DNA from 2 places in the Cronobacter malonaticus LMG 23826 genome. Region 1 is predicted to be linked to the other one. Evidence: predicted binding sites of a transcription regulator. Region 1 holds the regulator's gene; the other holds the start of a gene.
What was found. The regulator PhoB, encoded in region 1, activates phosphate uptake and scavenging genes when phosphate is short. The targets are predictions, from matches to a motif close to CTGTCATAAAACTGNCNNAT.
Positions count from the first base shown of each region.

Region 2: the regulator PhoB is predicted to act here: its motif matches at 4,364-4,383, upstream of rpoH (RNA polymerase sigma factor RpoH).

Region 1 is NZ_CP013940.1:3,079,988-3,087,944, reverse strand. Features, by position in the region: gene rdgC (recombination-associated protein RdgC) at 1-366, opposite strand, end outside; gene mak (fructokinase) at 493-1,404, shown strand; gene sbcC (exonuclease subunit SbcC) at 1,444-4,593, opposite strand; gene sbcD (exonuclease subunit SbcD) at 4,590-5,804, opposite strand; gene phoB (phosphate response regulator transcription factor PhoB) at 6,003-6,692, shown strand; gene phoR (phosphate regulon sensor histidine kinase PhoR) at 6,715-7,957, shown strand, end outside.
Region 2 is NZ_CP013940.1:93,231-101,187, reverse strand. Features, by position in the region: gene AFK66_RS00440 (aromatic amino acid transport family protein) at 1-44, opposite strand, end outside; gene AFK66_RS00435 (4-aminobutyrate--2-oxoglutarate transaminase) at 425-1,690, opposite strand; gene pdxR (MocR-like pyridoxine biosynthesis transcription factor PdxR) at 1,809-3,302, shown strand; gene rpoH (RNA polymerase sigma factor RpoH) at 3,351-4,208, opposite strand; gene ftsX (permease-like cell division protein FtsX) at 4,470-5,525, opposite strand; gene ftsE (cell division ATP-binding protein FtsE) at 5,518-6,186, opposite strand; gene ftsY (signal recognition particle-docking protein FtsY) at 6,189-7,766, opposite strand; gene rsmD (16S rRNA (guanine(966)-N(2))-methyltransferase) at 7,956-7,957, shown strand, end outside.

The DNA of each region.
Region 1 (7,957 bases):
GCGGCTGAAGGCGCGCGGCAGCAGCGAATGCAGCACTTCATCTTTCAGTGAATCTTTTTCCGTCTTTTTAAGCTTACGGCCCTGATCGGCCTCCAGACGGGCGATTTTCGCCTCCAGCGCCTGTTTGATTACCGGCGCTGGCAGAATTTTCTCTTCTTTGCGCGCGCAAATCACAATCTGGCCGTTGGCGGCGTGGGTAAGCGCGTCGCTGCCGCCGCCCATGGGCGGCACCCAGCCGGTTTTCGCCATATCCTGGCTGCCGCACGGGGTGAAGGTAAACGCAGCTAACTGTTTTTCCATCTCATCCGCACGCAGCGCGGCGTCGCGGTTTAAACGGTAAACCATTAAATTTTTGAACCACAGCATGTTAATTTCCACGGCCTGGTAGTTAAACGCAGCGGGCATGATAACGAATCAGCCGCGGCGTTTCATTGCCTTTCACGGACAGGTTATCTACTCTCCTGGTAAGTCATTGAATATGAGGAAGCAGACGTGCGTATTGGGATCGATTTAGGCGGCACCAAAACCGAAGTGATTGCGCTTGGCGACGACGGCGAGCAGCGTTTTCGCCACCGTGTGCCGACGCCGCGTGACGACTACCCGCAAACCATCGAAACCATAGCCGGTCTCGTTGAGCTTGCCGAAAAAGAGACCGGCGAGCGCGGCACTGTCGGCGTCGGCATTCCGGGCACGCTCTCGCCCTATACGGGCGTCGTTAAAAACGCCAACTCCACGTGGCTGAACGGTCAGGCGCTGGATAAAGACCTCAGCGCGCGGCTTTCTCGTGAGGTACGGCTCGCCAACGACGCTAACTGTTTTGCCGTGTCGGAGGCGGTCGACGGCGCGGCGAAGGGCGCGCAGACCGTCTTTGCGGTCATCATCGGCACCGGATGCGGCTCCGGCATTGCGCTGGGCGGCATGAGCCATATCGGGGCCAACGGCAACGCGGGCGAGTGGGGCCATAATCCGCTGCCGTGGATGGATGAAGACGAACTGCGCTACCGTGAAGAAGTACCGTGCTACTGCGGCAAGCAGGGCTGTATCGAAACCTTTATCTCCGGCACGGGCTTTGCGACCGACTATCATCGCTTAAGCGGCCAGCCGCTCAAGGGCAGCGAAATCATCCGGCTGGTAGAGGCCCAGGACGTGCTGGCGGAGCTTGCGCTCAGCCGCTACGAGATGCGGCTTGCGAAATCGCTGGCGCATATCGTCAATATTCTCGACCCGGATGTGATTGTGCTGGGAGGTGGTATGAGCAATGTTGACCGGCTTTATAAAACCGTGCCGCCGCTGATGAAACACTGGGTGTTCGGCGGCGAGTGCGAAACGCCGGTGCGCAAAGCGGCGCATGGCGATTCGAGCGGCGTGCGCGGCGCAGCGTGGCTCTGGCCGGTAGTGCGTTAATAAAAAGAAAGGGGCACCATGCCCCCTTTTTTATTGGCCTTAATCGACCTGATACTCGCGCGCCAGGCGGCTCACGCCAAGGCCGTTAATCTTTCTTACTTTGATCTGCACCGGGATACGCTCTTTCATCGCCTCCACGTGGCTGATAACGCCGATGGTTTTGCCGCTGGCGTTCAGCGCGTCGAGGGCATCCAGCGCCGTATCGAGCGTCTGGGCGTCCAGCGTGCCGAAACCCTCATCCAGAAACAGCGAATCGATGCGGGTTTTATGGCTCACCAGATCTGAGAGCGCCAGCGCCAGCGCGAGACTCACCAGGAAGCTTTCGCCGCCGGAGAGCGTGCGGGTGTCGCGCACCGCGTCCGCCTGCCAGGTGTCCACCACTTCCAGCTCCAGATCTTCGCTCAGCTTGCGTTTAAGCAGGTAGCGGCCATGCAGGCGCGCTAACTGGTTATTGGCCAGCCATACCAGATTATCCAGCGTCAGCCCCTGTGCGAACTTACGGAATTTATCGCCTTTCTGCGAGCCGACCAGATGGTTGAGCTGGCCCCATTCGTCGGCCTCGCGCCTGGCTTCGTCAATCTGGCCAAGAAGTGCGGCGAGCTGAGTGCGGCTCTCTTCGTCCTGGCGCAACTGCTGGCGCAGCTCGCCCTGGCGCGTGGTGTTATCACGCAGTTGCTCTGTCACTGCCGTGAGCGCAGCTTCGCTCTGCTGTGCGTCAGCCGTGTCGTCCATGGCTTCCGGGCGCGCGCTCAGGTGGCGCTCCAGCGCCTGCTGCGCCTGTGCGAGCAGCGTGTGCTGCGTTTCACGCTCGCGCTCCAGCCGCTGTTTTTGGGCTTCAAGGTGGCTTCGGGTGGCGTCATCCAGCAGGGCGGCGAGAAACGCTGCTTTATCCGCAAACGGGCTTACGGCGAGCGCTGCGTCAAATGCCTGCACCGCATTCTGGTAGCGCGCGCGCTCCTGCAGAAGCTGCGCGCCGAGTGTCTGCCACTGCGCTTCCAGCGATAAACAGCGCGTATGGATCTCCTGGCCCGCGCGCGGTAGTTCGTCTGCTGCGAGTGACGCCGCCTGCGCGTCGCCCTCCTGTGGCAACAGGCTCAGCAGCGCTTCACAGGCGGAAAGCTGTTCACGCAGGCGTTGCTGGCGTTCGTGATACTGCTGCCAGCGGCGCGTCTCTTCTTCACGTTCGGCGAACCACGGCGCAGGGTTGTCGGCATCCGGCGCGGGCAGGGCGAAGGCGTCAAGCTGGTCGCGCAGCGCCGCCTGCTGCGTCTGCCAGGCCGCTTCCAGCGACGTGACCTGACGCTGCGTGCCTTCAAGCGTGGCCTCCAGCATCTGACGCTCGCGCAGCAGGTGCAACTGCTGTTCGCGGCGGGTCTGTTCGTCAAGCCACGGGGTGAGATCGTCGCCTGGTGCCTGGGTGAGACCGGCCGCCGCACAGAGCGTCTGCCATTGTGAGGTGAGTGCTTGCTCTTCTTCCAGCAGGCTTGCCGCTTCGCTTTCCTGCTGCTGGCGCTGTTTCATCAGCGCGTCGAGCTGGCCGCGCAGCGCTGCGCCCTCGGTGCCGAGCTGCTCTTTCTCCTGCTCCAGTTGCGCAAGACGCAGGCGGCTCGCGTCAGGCTTCAGCGCCTGATACGCCTCCACGGCCGGGTGTTCGGTCGCGCCGCACAGCGGGCAGGGGCTGCCGGGTTGCAGGCGCGCGCGCTCTTCAACGAGGCTCGCGATACGCTGCTCCAGATCGCAGACCGCTTTCGCGCGCTCCACATCCTGTTGTTTAGTTTTGTAATCCTGACGCTTTTGCGCCAGCTGCTGCTCAAGCTGCTGGATCTGCGTTTGCAGGACGCTGTTCGTCTCCTGCAGGCGCGCTTTACGGCGCGTCAGGGGCGCAAAGGATGACTGGAGCGTTGAAAGCTTCTGGCGCAGCGGGCGCTGCTCGTTAAGCTGCGCCAGCGCCTGCGCGGCGTCCTCCGGCGAGAGCGCAAGCCCGGCGTCCGGCAGCGCGTCTCGCTTGCGGCGGGTGGCGTCGAGCGTCTCGTTCAGCGCGCGGAGCTGGTCGCGGTCGCGTTTTTGATGCGCCAGCACCGCGCGCCAGCCTGCGAGCTCGCTGCTCCAGAGGCGAAAGCGGTCATGCTCCGTCAGCCACTGGCCGAGTTGCGTGAGTTCCGCCGTCTGCACCTGCGCCTGTTGCGCGGCGGCCTGGCGGATCTCCCGGCGGCGCTGCTGGCTTTCCTGTAAGCGAACGCTTACTTCTTCATGCTGGCGACCGGTGGCGGCAAGGGTGGTTTCCAGCTCCTGACAGCGCAGCCACGCCGGACGCAGTTTTTCCGCCGGTAGCGCCGCTTCAAGCCGCGCGAGATCCGGGGCGGCGGCCTGTAACGCCGCATCCGCCGCAGCCGCGGCCTGGCGTGCCGCGTCGAGCGCGCGGGCAAGCGCGGTGCGCTGCGTCAGCCACAGGTGCTCTTGCTGTAACTGGCGCTGGCGGGCAAGCAGCGTTTTTTCCTCGTCAGTAAGCGCCTGCAAACCTGTGGTTAAGCTTTCCCGCTGCGCTTCGTCCAGCAGCCGCACGCCCTGCGCCTGCGATTCGAGCTTCTCAAGCTGGCTGCGGGCCTCTTTATGCTGTTCGAAAATACGTGCCGAGACCTGGCCGTAGATTTCGGTACCGGTCAGTTCTTCCAGCAGTTCGGCACGCGCTTTGGCTTCGGCATTGAGAAACGCGGCGAACTGGCCCTGCGAGAGCATCATCGAACGGGTGAAACGGTCGTAATCGAGGCCCGTCAGCGCGGCAATTCTGTCGAGTTTGTCTTTGATTTTATCGGCGACGATTTTGCCGTCTTCGCAGCGCGCCAGCTCCACACGCGGGGCCTGTAAATTGCCATCCGGCTGGCCGCGCGCGCGGCTCTGGCTCCAGAAGGCGCGCCAGGCGACGCCTTTGACTTCAAACTCCACTTCCGCCAGACACTCGGCGGTGTCGCGCGTCATCAGGTCATTCTGGCTTTGCGACAGCGCGTTCAGGCGCGGCGTGCGGTGGTAGAGCGCAAGGCAGATGGCATCCAGCAGCGTGGTTTTGCCCGCGCCGGTCGGGCCGGTGATCGCGAACAGCCCGTTGCTCGCGAACGGTTCGGCGGTAAAGTCGATTTTCCATTCGCCTTTCAGCGAGTTCAGGTTTTTTAGCCGTAGAGTTAAGATTTTCATGCCTCATCCTCCTCGTGCAGGCTCTCCAGCGTGCGGGCGAAGAGCGTGCGCAGGCGCGCTTTCTCCGGCTCCTCAAACGCCTCCAGTTCAAGGCGTCGTTCAAACACCTCTTCCGGCCCCAGCTCGCTAAGCGTTTCGGTGCTGAGCGTGCCGAGCGCGCGCGCGCGCATTTCGCGGCTGCGGCGCAGCAGAACGACCTCCACCGGCAGGCTTTCGGTGAGCACGCTTATCTGGCGGTGCATATCATGCAGAAATTCAGCGGTGTCGATTTCGATATCGAGCCAGACTTTCGGCTCGTCCGGCGCGTCGCGCCACTGTTCGAGCTGCGCGGTAATGGACTCCAGGCTGCCTTTCAGCACCGCCAGCGGCTGGCTGACCGGCACCGGCAGGGCCGTGACGTCGCGCAGTTTGCCATCGGCAAACTCCACCAGATAAACGCTTTTCTCTTTGCCGGTTTCATCAAAGCTCAGCGCAATCGGCGAGCCGCTGTAGCGGATATGCTCGCAGCCCGCCACTTTCTGGGCGCGGTGAATATGCCCGAGCGCAATGTAATCGGCGGGGGGAAAGCGGTCTGCGGGGAAGGCGTCGAGCGTGCCTATATAAATGTCGCGTACCGCGTCACTTTTGGTTACGCCAACGGTGGTCAGATGGCCGGTCGCGATAATCGGCAGGTTACGCTCGCCGCGAAGCTGGCAGGCGGCCTCATAGCTCTGTTGATAGTGCAGGCTGATGGCCTCCAGCAGTTGCTGCTGCTTTTCACGGCCCGACTGCCCGCCAAGGCTTCGCAGCACGTCGCGCGGGCGCAAAAACGGCACCGGACAGAGCACCGCGCCAGGTTCGCCGTCGCGGCGGTATAAAAGCGTGGCCTGCGTTTCTGGCGTAAGCTGCGCGCTGGCGATAACGTGGGTATTGAGGCAGGCCAGCAGTTCGCGGGATTCATTGAGCGTCGCCACCGAATCGTGGTTGCCGCCGAGCACGATAAGCGGGCAGTTCGCCGCCTGGAGTTTGACCACAAAGCGGTTATAGAGCTCACGCGCATAGCTTGGCGGCGCGCCGGTATCGAAGATGTCGCCCGCGACGATAATCGCATCTACCTGATGCGCAACCGCTGCCTCCAGCAGCCAGTCGAGAAAGGCTTCATGTTCGGCGGCGCGGCTTTTGGCGTAAAAATTTTGACCAAGATGCCAGTCTGAGGTATGCAGAATACGCATGGGATGCCCTGTGGCGAAAAAGCGAGAAGGGGATTATAAACATCCAGTACGGCGGGTGTCCTGTTTCGTCGCGCCGCCGGGTTTAACCGCCTGCGCTGACAGGTCATCTTACGGTCATCTTTTTCATAAATCTGTCATAAATCTGACGCATAATGGCGCCGCATAACATACTGTTTACTTTATTTAACAGGGCGAATCATGGCGAGACGTATTCTGGTCGTTGAAGATGAAGCACCTATCCGCGAGATGGTGTGTTTCGTACTGGAACAAAACGGCTTCCAGCCGGTGGAAGCGGAAGATTATGACAGTGCGGTGAATCAACTCAATGAGCCGTGGCCCGATCTGATTCTGCTGGACTGGATGCTGCCCGGCGGATCGGGGATCCAGTTTATTAAACATATCAAACGCGAAGCGCTGACCCGTGAGATCCCTGTGGTGATGCTGACCGCGCGCGGCGAAGAAGAAGATCGCGTGCGTGGCCTGGAGACCGGGGCTGACGATTACATTACCAAACCGTTCTCCCCGAAAGAGCTGGTGGCGCGTATTAAAGCGGTCATGCGTCGTATCTCGCCAATGGCCGTTGATGAAGTTATCGAAATGCAGGGCTTAAGCCTCGATCCGTCATCGCACCGCGTGATGACCGGCGAAAACCCCCTCGATATGGGGCCGACCGAATTCAAGCTGTTACACTTCTTTATGACGCACCCGGAGCGCGTTTATAGCCGCGAACAGCTGCTGAATAACGTCTGGGGCACCAATGTGTATGTGGAAGATCGCACCGTGGATGTGCATATCCGCCGCCTGCGTAAGGCGCTGGAGCAGAGTGGTCATGACAGAATGGTTCAGACGGTGCGCGGTACGGGTTATCGGTTCTCAACCCGTTTTTAAACCCAAAACAGGAGTGTGACGCGTGCTGGAACGGCTGTCATGGAAAAGACTGGTGCTGGAGCTGTTGCTCTGCTGTATCCCGGCGCTGGTGCTCGGGGCGATATTCGGCTATCTGGCATGGTTTTTACTGGCGGCGGTGACCGGATTGCTTATCTGGCATTTCTGGAATCTGCTGCGACTCTCCTGGTGGCTGTGGGTGGATCGCAGCATGACGCCGCCGCCCGGCAGCGGGAGCTGGGAGCCGCTGCTCTACGGCCTGCACCAGATGCAGTTGCGCAATAAAAAACGCCGCCGCGAACTAGGTAATCTTATCAAACGCTTTCGCAGCGGCGCGGAATCCCTGCCGGACGCCGTGGTGCTGACCACGGAAGAGGGCGTCATCTTCTGGTGTAACGGCCTTGCGCAACAGCTTCTCGGCCTGCGCTGGCCGGACGATAACGGCCAGAACATCTTAAACCTGCTGCGCTACCCGGAATTCACCAGCTATCTGCGCGGCAAGGAGTTCAACCGGCCATTGCATCTGGTGCTTAACAACGGGCGTCATCTTGAGTTTCGCGTCATGCCGTACAGCGAAGATCAACTGTTAATGGTGGCGCGCGACGTCACGCAGATGCACCAGCTCGAAGGCGCGCGGCGCAACTTCTTCGCCAACGTCAGCCATGAGTTGCGCACGCCGCTCACCGTGTTGCAGGGGTATCTGGAGATGATGCACGAGCAGACGCTCGAAGGGCCGCTGCGGGAAAAAGCGCTACACACTATGCGCGAGCAGACTTACCGCATGGAAGGGCTGGTGAAACAGCTACTCACGCTCTCGAAAATCGAGGCGGCGCCCGCGATGCAGCTTAACGAAACCATCGACGTGCCGATGATGCTGCGGGTGGTGGAGCGCGAAGCGCAGACGCTGAGCCAGCAGAAGCATACTTTTACGTTTGAGGTCGATCCGCAGCTCAAAGTGCTTGGCAATGACGAGCAGTTGCGCAGCGCGATTTCAAACCTGGTCTATAACGCGGTCAACCATACGCCCGAGGGCACGCACATCACCGTGCGCTGGGAGCACGTGGCGAACGGGGCGCGCTTTAGCGTGGCGGACACCGGGCCAGGGATTGCCGCGGAGCATATTCCGCGCCTCACCGAGCGGTTCTATCGTGTTGATAAGGCGCGCTCGCGCCAGACAGGCGGGAGTGGGCTGGGGCTTGCGATTGTGAAACATGCGCTGACGCACCACGATGCGCGTCTGGAGATTGAAAGTACGCCTGGCAAAGGCA
Region 2 (7,957 bases), 1.3 Mb from region 1:
TCTCGGGACGCCCACAGTGAGGCGGAAGTGGTGTTCTCAGACATAGTTCTTCCTTAAATATCCGGCGGCTATCACCACCGGAAGCGGTTGTGTTCACGGTGTGTTGTTGTGTTAGCAAGTGAGATATTTAAGCTCCGGGCCTGTCAGCCTCCCGAAGCGCGCTCCTTCGCAGGTCACCCCAAAGACGCGCCGTTATGGCCCGCTGCTGCGCGGCGGCCAGGCCATAAGGCGGGCGCCCTCGGGGTAATTCCTGTTCGTTTTGTGGCAGAGTTTCGTCTGCCTTACACGGTGGGTGCGCTGCGCTTACCCACCCTACGAGCTGTTTCGGTGGGTGCGCTGCGCTTACCCGCCCTGCGAGCCAGGGTTGTGCTTTTATGTAGGGCGGGTAAGCCGTGCGCACCCGCCGTTTAAGCCGCCCTCGCCGTTAGCGCCCCAGCGCGCGGGAGAGGATCTCCAGCGCCTTGCTGAACTGCGCATCCGGGATGGTCAGCGGATAAAGGAAACGGATAACGTTGCCGTAAACGCCGCAGCTCAGCAGCAGCAGCCCCTCTTCACGGGCGCGCGTCAGCACCTGCTGCGTAAATTCAGGCGACGGCTTGCCGGTCTGCGGATCGTTAAACTCCACCGCCACCATCGAGCCCTGCCCGCGGACTTCGGCAATCGCCGGGCAGTACGTCCGCGCCTGGTTGAGCACCTCTTGCAGATGCTGGCCCAGCTCGTTCGCGCGCTGGCAGAGATTTTCCTGCTCAATCACATCCAGCACCGCGTGCGCTGCCGCAACCGCCAGCGGGTTACCGGCGTAGGTGCCGCCAAGGCCGCCCGGCGCAGGCGCGTCCATCACTTCCGCGCGCCCGACCACGCCCGAGAGCGGCATCCCGCCCGCGAGGCTTTTCGCCATCGTCAGCAGATCCGGCTTCACGCCGTAATGCTCCATCGCGAACAGTTTGCCGGTGCGCGCAAAGCCGCTCTGCACTTCATCGGCAATCAGCAGAATGCCGTGCTCGTCGCACAGCGCGCGCAGGGCCTCCATAAACGCTGGCGGCGCGACATTAAAACCGCCTTCGCCCTGCACTGGCTCCAGCACAATGGCCGCCACCTGATCCGGTGCGATATCGGCTTTAAAAATACGCTCAAGGCTTGCCATCGCATCGTCCACCGACACGCCGTGCAACGCGTTCGGGTATTGCGCGTGGAACACCGAGCCAGGGAACGGGCCGAAGCCGATTTTGTACGGTGCCACTTTGCCGGTGAGCGCCATCGTCATAAACGTGCGCCCGTGGAAGCCGCCGCCGAAGGTGATCAAGCCTGGGCGACGGGTATACGCGCGCGCGATTTTCACGGCGTTTTCCACCGCTTCCGCGCCGGTGGTGAAGAACGCGGTCTTCGCCGGGCCGTCAATCGGCGCGCAGGCGTTGATGCGCTCCGCAAGCGCCACATAGCTTTCGTAAGGGACTATCTGGTACGCCGTGTGTGTAAAGGCGCGCAGCTGGTTTTCAATGGCCTCCACCACGCGCGGGTGACGATGGCCGGTGTTCAGCACCGCGATCCCCGCCGCGAAGTCGATAATCTCGTTGCCTTCCACGTCCCACAGGGTGGCGTTGTCGGCTTTTTCGGCATAGAAGCCGCACATGACGCCGACGCCACGTGGGGTGGCGCTCTGACGACGTTGGTTCAATTCTGAATTTTTCACCCGCATTCTCCTGCTGATAAACGTCACTTTTTAGCAACAAACCTGAAACAGTGACGTTTATTTACCCAGGCTATGGCCCTATAATCGAGTACCAGTTTCGAATAAATGAGGGATCCAATTGCATTCTTTAGTGTCCGATCTCTTATTGCTTCGCCTCGGCGAACAGCGCGACGAACGCCTGCATAAGCGGCTTTATAACGCGCTGCGCCTGACTATTCTTGACGGCAGCCTGCCTGCGCAAAGCCGTCTGCCCGCCTCGCGGGATCTCGCCCAGCAGCTCGGCCTTTCTCGCAACACAGTGTTAACAGTGTATGAACAATTACTGGCAGAAGGATATGTGACCTCTCGCGCCGGAAGCGGCACGTTCGTCGCCGGCATGCTGCCGGACAGCCTGTTATCTGCGCCACCGGTGGCCCAGGGGCAGCACGATCGCGTTGCGCATGCGGGCTTCTCCTCGCGCGGAAAAACGCTGCTCGGGCAGGTCAGCGCCAGCCCGAAACAGTGGGGTGCGTTTATCCCCGGCGTGCCGGACGTGCATGCCTTTCCGCATCAGCTTTTCAGCAAAATTCAGGCGCGGATCAGTCGCCGCCCCAGCCCGCAGCGCCTCACCTACAGCTGTCAGGGCGGCACGCCGGAGCTACAGCGCGCGCTGGTGGATTACCTGCGGGTATCGCGATCGGTTCACTGCTCGGCGGATCAGGTGTTGATCACCGAAGGCATTCATCAGGCTATCGACCTGGTGGCGCGCATGCTGTGCGATCGTGGTGATACCGCGTGGGTGGAAGAGCCTTCGTACTGGGGCATCCGCCATGTGTTGCAGATGAATGAAGTAAACATTACGCCGGTGATGGTTGACCGCGCGGGCATGGTGCCGCCGGAGAGCGCCGGGACGCCGCCGCGGCTGATTTTCGTCACGCCGTCGCATCAGTACCCGCTGGGCGCGGTCATGAGCCTTGAGCGCCGTCAGCGCCTGTTGACGCTGGCGCGCCAGACCGGCAGCTGGATCGTGGAAGACGACTACGACAGCGAATTTCGCTTTTCCGGCCAGCCTATACCAGCGTTGCAGGGGCTGGTGGCAGACCCGCCGGTGATCTACATCGGCACCTTCAGCAAAACGCTCTATCCGGGCCTGCGTATCGGCTATGTGGTGCTGCCTCGCGCGCTGGCGTACGAGATGAAAACCGCGCATGCCGAGCTTTATCGCGGCGGCCATTCGATTATCCAGGCGGCGCTGGCAGAGTTTATCGAGGCCGGGCATTACAGCGCCCATATCCGGCGGATGCGGCTGCTGTATGGCCGCCGCAGGGCGTGTCTGACGACGCTGATTACGCGCTATCTGGGACCGGAGGCGCTGTCGGATTTCAGCGATAACGCCGGGCTGCATCTGGTGCTGAATCTGCCGGACGACGCGGACGATGTGGAGATAGCCCGTCTTGCCAACGCGCGCGATATTCTGGTGCGCCCGCTGTCGCGCTATTACCTGACGGAAAACCGGCGTCGCGGCCTGCTGATGGGATTCGCCTGCGTGGCGGAGGAGAAAATGGAGGGCGCGTTTAAAGCGCTGCTGGCATGTATTGAAGCAGCTTATCCGGCGCTTTTACGCCGCGCATAAAACAAAACACCCCGCTTAAGGCGGGGTGTGTCATCAAGCTGACGCGGCTTACGCTTCTATCGCGGCACGCAGCTTTTTCATCGCGTTTTTTTCAAGCTGACGCACGCGTTCGGCAGAGACGCCGTAGCGGTTAGCCAGTTCCTGCAACGTGCTTTTATTGTCTTCGTCCAGCCAGCGCGCGCGAATGATCTGCTGGCTGCGCTCGTCGAGACCCTGCATGGCATCGGTCAGTTTGTCGGCGGCGTGTTCTTCCCAGTTGTCATCCTCAATGCCGTCGGCAAAGTTAGAAGACTTATCCTGAAGGAACAGCACCGGAGCCATCGGCTGGCTGTCACCCGCGTCGTCGTCCGGGGACATGTCAAAGGTCATGTCCTGCGCGGCCATACGCGATTCCATTTCACGCACGTCTTTGCTGGAAACGCCCAGCTCGCGGGCCACCATTTCCACTTCATCCTGGTTAAACCAGCCCAGACGCTGCTTGGTTTTACGCAGGTTAAAGAACAGCTTACGCTGCGCTTTGGTGGTGGCGACTTTCACGATGCGCCAGTTACGCAGCACATATTCGTGAATTTCAGCTTTGATCCAGTGCACGGCGAAGGAAACCAGACGCACGCCCACTTCCGGGTTGAAGCGACGTACCGCTTTCATCAGGCCAATATTGCCTTCCTGGATCAGGTCCGCCTGCGGCAGGCCATAGCCCGCGTAGTTACGAGCGATATGAACAACAAAACGCAGGTGAGACAGGATCAGCTTTTTCGCTGCTTCCAGATCGCCCTGGTAATGCAGCTTTTCAGCCAGTGCCCGCTCTTCGTCTGCCGACAACATCGGCCAGGCGTTGGCCGCCCGGATATAGGAATCCAGGTTACCGACCGGGGCTAAAGCTAAAGTTTGCATTTCTTTGGTCATTCAAATCCTCTCAATCGACATCGGACTGGCGTTCGTCCCCATCAGGCAACAAACGGGCCAGCATGTTTGAGCAACGAGAATATCAGCCACTCTTTTATCAGACCGTGAATTTATCCACAAGTTCACGTAAGGCTTGTGAATAAATTACGCACAAAATGTGACATTGCTATGAAAAAGCGTGGGCAGGAGAAGCAGAAGTTCACGGTACGCATCCCCTGCTGACGGGAACTCGTAGCAGGGGATGATTATAACAAATATTTTTTACTCGGGGGTAAAGTGACGTAAATGTTGCACGGTGGCAAGCCAGGCGGCCGCCCAGCCGATCATCGAACAGACCAGCAGCAGCAACAGACACTCATCGAAGGATAACCCGCTGATTTCAAAGGTGGTGCCGAAAACTTTCGCCACATCCGTCACCGCGGCGGATAGCCGCATCACCAGAATTTCTGACAGAATCAGTGAAAGTAATGCGCCGGTAAACCCGAGCAACGCGCCGCCGTACAGGAATGGACGCAGGATAAAACCATCCGTCGCGCCAATGAGTTTCTGCACGTTGATGGTGTCGCGGCGCGCGAAAATGCTCAGGCGCACGCTGTTGCCGATAACCAGGAATACGGCTGCCACCATCAGCACGCCAATCATCGCCGCGACGCGCCCGACCAGCCCGGTGAGCGCCGACAGACGCGCGAACCAGCTGTCGTCCATGCGCACTTCGTCAACGCCCTGAAGCTTCGCCACGCGGTCGCGCAGCGTGTTGAGCGCTTCGCTGCTCTGGAAATCGAGCTTCGGCTCGACCACTACCACCGCCGGCAGCGGGTTTTCTTCCAGCATATCCAGCGCGCCGCCAAAGCCCGACCAGTTACGGAATTCGCCAAGCGCCTCGTCGCGCGAGAGGTAATTCACCTTCGCCACGCCCGGCTCGGCCTGAAGCTGCCCCACCACCTGCTGCGCGGCGCTGTCATCCAGCGTCTTGTCGAGATAGACCGTGATCTGCGGCGACGGGTAATACTGCGTCGCGGCCTCGCTGACGTTCTTATAAACCATGTAGCAGACGCTTGGCAGCGTCAGCGAAATGGCAATCACCATCACCGTTAAAAACGTGGCGAGCGGTTTGCTTTTCAGATCGGCAAGCGCGCCCTGCCAGGCGTAACGCACCTGTTCATTGATGCCGCCCCGACGCGATTTGCCTTTGGTGTTGGAGCCTTTATTTCGCTTCTGCACAGGCCGTCCTGTTTCACCGGAAGAACGCTGTTTACGGAAATTATCCAGTTTGTTGCTAAAGCGCCGGATTTCATTCAGCGCGTCACGTTTATTCACCAACACGGCCTCCATGCAAATGCCCTTCGCTCAGGGTGAGCACCGGGTAGCTGCGCCGTGAGATAAGCCCGGTGTCATGCGTCGCCATTAATACCGTCACCCCGACGCGGTTAAATTCTTCGAAAAGACGCAGAATGCCTTCCGAGAGGGCGTCATCCAGGTTGCCCGTCGGTTCATCCGCCAACAGCACAGCAGGTTTATTCACCACGGCGCGGGCGATACCCACGCGCTGCTGTTCACCACCGGAAAGCTGAATCGGGAAGTTTTTCGCTTTGTCCAGCAGACCGACCTTATCCAGCGCCGCCGATACGCGACGGCGAATATCTTCGCCGCTGGCACCCGCGATAATCAGCGGGATCGCCACATTATCGTAGACCGTTCTGTCCATCAGCAGATGGTGATCCTGGAAAATCATGCCGATCTGACGACGCAGAAACGGCACTTCACGGTTTTTCAGGCGGCTTATTTCATGGCCGCCAAACCAGATTTTCCCGGCGCTCGGCCGTTCGATACCGCAAATCAGCTTCAGCAGCGTACTCTTACCGGCGCCGGAGTGGCCGGTAAGAAATGACATCTCGCCAGGCCGCAGGTGGAACGTCACCCCCTGCAGCGCTTGTCTCCCACCGAGATAGGCTTTGCTGACATGTTCAAAGCGAATCATGGTTAATCCTCTCGGGCAAAAAGTGCCTCAATAAAGTCGCCCGCGTTAAACGGACGCAAATCTTCAATACGTTCGCCCACACCAATGTAGCGAATTGGAATACCAAACTGATCGGCCACCGAGAAGATCACGCCGCCTTTGGCGGTGCCGTCAAGCTTGGTGAGCGTAATCCCGGTCAGCCCTACCGCCTCGTGGAACAGCTTCGCCTGGCTTACGGCGTTCTGCCCGGTGCTGGCGTCGATAGTCAGCATCACTTCGTGCGGCGCGTTCTCGTCGAGCTTTTTCATCACGCGGACGATTTTTTTCAGCTCTTCCATCAGGTGCGATTTATTCTGCAAACGCCCGGCGGTATCGGCAATCAGCACGTCCACGCCGCGCGCTTTCGCCGCCTGGATGGCGTCGAAAATCACGGAGGCGGAATCCGCGCCGGTGTGCTGCGCGATAACCGGAATGTTATTGCGCTGGCCCCAGACCTGGAGCTGCTCCACCGCGGCGGCGCGGAAGGTATCGCCTGCTGCCAGCATCACCGATTTGCCCTGCTGTTCGAACTGACGCGCCAGTTTACCGATGGTGGTGGTTTTACCCACGCCGTTGACGCCGACCATCAGGATAACAAACGGCGTTTTGCCTTCGACATTCAGCGGCTCGTCCACTTTCGCCAGGATCTCGCCCATCTCTTCTTTCAGCAGGCCATAGAGCGCCTCGGCATCGCGCAACTGCTTGCGGCTCGCGCCTTCGGTGAGGTTGGCGATGATTTTACGCGTGGTGTCCACACCCACATCGGCAATCAGCAACTGCTCTTCGAGCTCCTCGAACAGATCGTCGTCGATTTTTTTGCCGCGAAACAGACTGATAAATCCGGAACCGAGATTTTCTTTGGTTTTCAGCAGACTGCGTTTAAGGCGTGCGAAGAAACCCTCTTTGGTGGGTTTTTCCTGCTCCGCGACCGGCGCGGTTTCTTCCTCTTCCGGCTCGGCTTCCAGCGCCGCTTCCGGGTCAGCCGCCAGCGCAATCAGCTCTTCTTCGCTAATCGGCGCGTCCTGAGCGGTCTCGTCTTCATCGTGCGGCGCTTCCACCGCAGGCTCAACGGCTGCTTCTTCAACCACCGGCTCTTCAATAGCCGCTGTTTCTTCAATAACGTCTTCTTCGACGATTGTGTCCGGGGCCGCTTCTGGCTGTGGCTCAGCGACAAATTCAGGCGCAAGCGCTACCGGCGCGCGGTTTTCTTCCTGCTCCGGCAGCCACTCTTCAGCTTGTGCAGCCGTTGGTTTTACGGCTTCCGGCTCGGGTTCTGGCTGAACCGGCGTCTCAATGGTTTCCGGCTGCGCGGCCTCTTTTTCTTCATGCACCACGCTTTCGCTGACGGCCACCACGTCATCGGCGAATTTTTCAGACTCGGCTAGGGAGTGCGTAGTCTCCTGCGCGGCCGTTTGCGTCTGCGAGTCAGGCTCTACGCGCGCTTCTGTCGCCGCGGGTTGTTCTGTTGCTTGTTGTTCTTGTTGTTCGGCTTCAGTTTCTGCCTGCTCTTTCTGGCCAAAACCCAGCCAGGAAAAAAAGCCACGTTTCTTCTCTTTTGCCATTGGCGAATGCACTCCTCGCGGTTAATACATGGCGCAGTCCCGTCGTCTGGCTCAGGGTACTGAAAAAATTGCGAATGAATAAGTGAGTCTACCACTTTCCCGCCGGGGCGGCATACCGCCGCGCGGAGGTTTCGCCCGCCCGTTTGCGCCGCTAGAATAGCAGCCTGAACAGAAAAGCGTGTGAGCATAAT